2 regions of the Peribacillus sp. TH16 genome follow, and region 2 is predicted to be linked to the other one. Evidence: riboswitches for the same ligand, from Rfam matches in the RefSeq annotation. Region 2 holds a riboswitch; the other holds the start of a gene.
What was found. Region 2 has a riboswitch for lysine ahead of JFV29_RS25935 (amino acid permease). Riboswitches for the same ligand answer to the same signal wherever they lie in the genome.
Positions count from the first base shown of each region.

Region 1: another riboswitch for lysine. It lies ahead of dapA (4-hydroxy-tetrahydrodipicolinate synthase); the one in region 2 lies ahead of JFV29_RS25935 (amino acid permease).

Region 1 is NZ_JAEKEM010000003.1:363,889-367,105, forward strand. It holds gene JFV29_RS13040 (NUDIX hydrolase) at 1-298, opposite strand, end outside; lysine riboswitch at 917-1,095, shown strand; gene dapA (4-hydroxy-tetrahydrodipicolinate synthase) at 1,234-2,118, shown strand; gene JFV29_RS13050 (VOC family protein) at 2,509-2,898, shown strand; gene JFV29_RS31060 (hypothetical protein) at 3,193-3,217, opposite strand, start outside.
Region 2 is NZ_JAEKEM010000009.1:2,444,131-2,447,347, reverse strand. It holds partial or broken gene JFV29_RS25940 (helix-turn-helix domain-containing protein) at 86-438, opposite strand; gene JFV29_RS25935 (amino acid permease) at 642-2,093, opposite strand; lysine riboswitch at 2,190-2,370, opposite strand; gene JFV29_RS25930 (LacI family DNA-binding transcriptional regulator) at 2,650-3,217, opposite strand, start outside.

The sequences.
Region 1 (3,217 bases), on a different contig from region 2:
AAATGTTTTTTTCCTTTGGAATTTGTTCAGGTGATTTTAGAACTTGCCCTTCAAACATAATAAAATATACATGATCTTCATTTATAAATGCTTCATTTAATGCAATAATATCGTTTACCTGCACATCATAGCCCGTTTCTTCTTTAACTTCTCTGATGGCTGCTTCTTTTAGAGTCTCATTTGCTTCAACTGCTCCTCCTGGTAAGGACCAAGTGTTATTTTTTTTATTTAGTACCACTAAAATCTTATTGGTATCCTCGTTAAACAAAAGTGTGTACACAACATCAACACGATTCAAATTCAATACTCCTTTTCTTATTAGTTAAGAGTTAAACAAGTCTATTGTAAATTAAACATCTTTATTTGTAATTAATTATCTTTATTGTCATTGAACACCTTTTAGTGATCCATTGGACAACTAACTCAAACAAATTATAAATCAGTTCAATCTCATTTTGGATAGCGTTTACTCTTTGGTAAAGTTGCCCGATTACACAATACAGCTTAAAGAATCAATGGAGTTCTACTTACAATTGAAGCGATTCGTTTTCTTGCTTCCCAAACTTCACGGATTTTCATATCTTTTCTTTCCTTTGTTAGTTTTGTATTAGTCATGTTGTGCCCCCTCCTTGATCATTATTCTTGGTATTCATAAGATAAATACTAATTCCTTCTATAAGATATATCAATTGTAAAAACTGACTATAAAAGGGTGAAAAACTTTTCAAACAGTTTGTTTTATAAAACTATTAATCTGTTGAGTTTACATAATAGATGAATCCACCCCAATACCTTAGCCATTTCCATCGATTATCCATGTATTCTTAAAAAAATATTTCTAAATTGGCCTTGCAATAGAAAGGATTTCCTGTTATATTACAGTCAATTAAATATTTTCTTACTTCATACTTTTTGAAGTGAGGATAGAGGAGCAAAGACCATTAGTACACATTTTGAGGAGAATGAGATCCTATGACTATTGTGGAAAGGGGAATTTGCCGAAGCGGAAAGAATCTCATGTTCTTGAAGCTGGTTCTGCTATTGAATAAATACAGAACTGTCATATAGGAAACTATATGGAGGGCTATCTTACGCGCCGAAACGATTTTTTTTTATTAAATATTGTTTCTACTGCAGCAGCGAATCCTCGTTGTTGCTTTTTTGCGTTTACTCCTGAATGGCCCTGACCACCTCTGAATTTTTTTAAAAAATTATACTAAAGGGTGTGAAGTTATGAATTTTGGCCAAGTTTTAACCGCAATGGTTACCCCGTTTAATCATAATAATGAGGTTGATTTTAATGCTACGAGAACTTTAGTAAATTATTTAATTGCTAATGGTTCTGATGGATTAGTTATAGCTGGTACAACTGGAGAGTCGCCTACATTAACAGCAGAAGAAAAAGTAGATTTATTCAAATTTGTTGGGGAAGTTGTCGATGGAAGAGTTCCAGTTATAGCTGGAACTGGCTCAAATAACACGAAAGCTTCGATTAGCTTAACAAGACAAGCAGAGGCAGCAGGAGTCGATGGAATTATGCTCGTCACCCCATACTATAACAAGCCGTCTCAAGAAGGATTATTTCAGCACTTTAATGCGATTGCCCAATCAACATCATTACCGGTAATGCTTTATAATATTCCAGGACGAAGTGTTGTAAACATGTCAGTAGAGACGATTGTTAGTCTCTCAAAGATTAACAATATTGTCGCAGTAAAAGAAGCAAGTGGTGACTTAGATGCCATGGCACAAATCATAAGCAAATCCTCTAGTGATTTTACGTTGTACAGCGGCGATGATGGGTTAACATTACCTGTTTTAGCTATCGGTGGAACAGGCATTGTTTCGGTTTCTTCACACATCATTGGTAATGAAATGCAAGAAATGATCAATAGCTTTAAAAATGGTGATGTCCATGGTGCTGCTTCTACACATCGTAACCTTCTTCCAATTATGAAAGCATTATTTGCTGCATCAAACCCATCACCGGTAAAATCGGCATTAAATATGCGAGGATTAAATGTTGGAGGTGTCCGCTTACCATTGGTCCCTTTAAACAATGAAGAAAAAATAGCACTACAAATAGCTCTACAACCTAGTAACGTAGAAGCTGTTTAGTTGAATAAATAAAATAATGATTCATTCAGCGAGACTGGCGCTAAAGGTCTTAATTCTGTCTTTGTTCTTTTTGCTTGCGTAGCTGCCATCCGTACGTTTATAGCATATCGAATGATTGAAACTAGTGAAAAGGTTCTAGAAGATATTGCACCATAGGAAGACAATCTTTAAGGGGTAAGGTTGAAAAAACCTTACCTTTAATTTTTTTACTAACGGGTCTTAAGTTCCATAATTACCTTTTCTTTCACTTCGTTTTTATCTTTTTACAGATGATAGATAGATAAATAAAAATAGTAAACGCATTAATTCTTTGATAAACCAAAATAAATGTTTACTAAGTTGGTGTATATTTATTTAAATTTATTATTTATGTTGAAAGGAAGAATACAAATGATAAAAAAAATGGAACATATAGCTATTATTGTTACTAATATGGATCATACTATTCAATACTACTCAGATATGTTTGGGTTTAAGGTTCGCCTTCGAGGATCTTCAAAAACAAGAGAGATGGCATTTTTGTACTTGGAAGAACAGCCTAGTATGGAAATTGAACTAATCAAAGACATTGAACCTATTGGTAAGTATAACAAAAGTGGAATCGTTAACCACCTTTCTTTTACAGTAGAAGATATTAATATAGCAATTAACCATTACCGGAATAAAGGAATTGAATTTTTATCCCCTCAACCACAACCAACACTTGAATGTGGACGTATGATTTTATTCAATGGACCTAATGGTGAATTGCTACAATTGGTAGAACGAGCAAAAGATTAAAGATACTTAATATGAGATGAAATAAGTAAAGTTTGATCATTTCTGTGACCCTTATTATATTAAAAGCCCTTCACATCTAAGGAGTAGACAAATTTCATAAACCGAAAATATATAGAAGGTTGGGGATATACTGATTATTGATGGTGATAAGATTACCAGATCCAAAGAAGGCACTGAAAAGTAAGAAAAGAAATCAATGACTTGATGGATGAATTGTTTGAAGATTAACAGATTAGCCCTTCTCATTTAGGAGAAAGGCTTTTACGATTTGATAGACGCAGAAAGTTTATTTGTCTACATTATTTGTTCATCTGATTTT
Region 2 (3,217 bases):
TTTTAATTAGGCTATTCCCGTAGTTCCTACGGTTAGAAGCCTTATGGCTTCATTCATTAGATTGAGTCCTGCGTTAATATCTCGATCGTGGTGACTTGTTTTGCTTTTTATAATATCGACTATAGGAATCTGCTAAATTTTCCACCGATTTCTGTAAGGTAATACTGTCTACTTCTTTCAGGAAAGAATACTCTTTCTTTAAGCTGGAAGTTCTTTGATTGTTGCGTATTTATTCAGAAAAGAACCTTTCCATTCATTAGAGGATAATTGGCTGTTCTGCTTCATTTCTTCACAAATATACCAGTAGGCATCTTTCTCCTTTTGTTTGCCTAGAAAGAAGTTATAGACAAAACGGGAGCAGCCGATCGTTTTATTGATTAGAGCTAGTTGTTCTTTAGTTGGATAGATTCGAAATTTATAAGCTTTGTTTACGACCATTGGTTTCACCCCCTTATAGTTATTATTAACCACAGAACGTATGTTTGCCAAAAGATTACTTTGGCTTATGCCAACCGCCATTCATCTCTCCTTACCGTTGGGCTCTCGCCCTTCACACGCTTGAAGAGGGAGTCTTCTGGTGGGAAATGATAAAAAAAGGACCTGATTCCTCTTGAAGAAGAAATCAGGTCCTTTTAAAACGCTTATTTTACTTTAAAATCACATTCCTCAAGTGGGATGATTTTAGTTTTATACTTAATTTTATAGCCGAACCATAGGGCGAAGAATAAGATCAGGCCAATGTAAGAAACAAACATGGAATTCCAATCAATCCCGCTGCTGCTGAAAGCTTGGTAGCCTTGTCCAATGATAATGAAAATACATAGGACGAGCGCGAAGATCGGTCCAGTTGGGAATCCTTTAGCAAGGTATGGTAAAGCATTCAAATCAAGACCTTGAGCTACATAGGCTTTGCGGAATCGATAGTGAGCAATCGCAATTCCAACCCATGTGACAAATCCAGCCATACCTGAAGCATTTAATAACCAAATATAAACTACACCGTCACCGAAAAATGAAGCTAAGAAAGCGAGGCAACCAACTAAAGAAGTCGCGATAAGAGCATTCACTGGTACCCCTCTTTTATCGAGCTTGCCAAGGAATTTCGGAGCTTTTCCGTCGCGGGCCAAATCCCATAGCATACGAGTTGAAGCATACATGCCGGAGTTACCAGCAGAGAGCACAGATGACAATATAACTGCGTTCATGACCGATGCCGCAAACGCAAGACCTGCGCGTTCAAATACAAGTGTAAATGGACTGACGGCAACATCTTCGCTTAATAAACGTGCATCTGTGAACGGAATAATCATTCCAATTACAAAAATCGCAAGGATATAGAATAAAAGGATGCGCCAAAAAACGGACTTGATCGCTTTAGGGATATTTTTCTCCGGATTCTCACTTTCGCCGGCTGTAACTCCAAGTAATTCTGTTCCTTGGAAAGAGAAACCTGCTGCCATGAATACTCCTAGAATTGTGAAGAAGCCTCCATTAAATGGACCTTCTCCCATGGTGAAATTAGAAAAACCAATTGGGTCATTTCCCCCCAGGATTCCGAAAATCATTAGAAATCCAGTGATTAAGAAGATGATAACGGTCACGATCTTGATTAAAGCAAACCAGAATTCAGCTTCGCCAAATCCTTTAACAGACATATAGTTAAAAAGAAACATAATAATTAACGCAACGGCACTCCAGATAATGGACGAGCTGTCCGGGAACCAGAATTTCATAATTAGGACAACGGCAGCCAGTTCAGCTGCAATTGTGATGGCCCAGTTATACCAATAGTTCCAGCCAATCGCGAAGCCGAAAGATGGGTCGACGAATTTGGATGCGTAGACACGGAACGAACCGGCTACTGGCATGAATGCTGCCATTTCTGCAAGACTTGTCATTAAGTAATAAACCATGAAGCCAATGGCTGCGTATGCTGCCAAAGCACCTCCAGGCCCAGCGGTATGGATGGCACCGCCACTTGCTAAAAATAAACCTGTTCCAATCGTTCCACCTAATGAAATCATCATTAAGTGACGTGCTTTCAGGCTCCTTTTCAACTCAGTGGGATTTGATGTTGTTTGTGAATTTGACAATTGATGTTACACTCCTTTTTATTGGAAGGGAACGATATATAAAAAAACAGCAGTCGAAAAAGATCGACGGCTGTTTATAATAAACCCGTTTATCCTTCCGAAGATAGCTCCCCACGTTAATAAAACGTGACAGTGGTGTTCCTATTCGGTAACACCGCCAGCCTAGATATACAAGGACCATATCTAAACTTCGGCAACTTATCCTTTCAAACGGAGTCGTCAATTTTCCTGAATCTCGTCCGTACTACTTTTATAAGCCGCAGCCTCTAACTCATCGGTAAATGAGGAAGTATTCAATTTTCTTATACTAAATATATAAATCGTTGCGTCAACTTCTAGTCAACCTATACGATTTCAATATAAAGTTCAAACAATTACTTCTATGTCAGCAGGTCATTGAGTAAACTTTACTATATTAAAATTATAAAATAATCTTATAGATAGCGCAATGATTATTTTTCAAGGTTATTTTTTCCTAGTTTTTAAATGTATCACTTGAATTTGGTGTTTAAATGTTTGTCATTTAAACATCTTTTATTTGGATAATTAAGATAATTCAAATAGTTTTTCGTTTCATAAGAGTATAATCTAATTTTACATGTCTGATAACTTCAGGATTTTCAAATAGATCAACAGCCATTTTGCCAATCCAATCAAGCGGTAAGGAAACGGTTGTGATATCGAGCATCTCACTGAGGCTATCATTATTAAAACCTAGAATGGCCACGTCTTCTGGTACTTTCATTCCGAATTTGTTGGCAGTAAGAATGAATCCGGACGCGCTGTCATCATTAGTAATGATGATAGCCTCTGGTTTATCTATCATAGAATTCCAATCTTGGAACAATTTTTCACCATCTTTGATGTGATAACTGCCTTCAAACAGCCATTCTTTTTTATTTAAAAGATGATACTTATTCATAATATCGTTAAACGCCTTTGTACGAAGGGAGCTGTTTCTGCTCTTTTTTCGCCCGAGGCTGTATCCAATTTTCTTATATCCTTTAGCAACCACGTATTCAAGTGCAGAGGAAAAAGCGGCATAGTGATCAATGCTTATGGACGATAATTCAGCCTGGGCTGTATCTTCACATAAGATAATTGGTCCATATTTTTGATAGTCC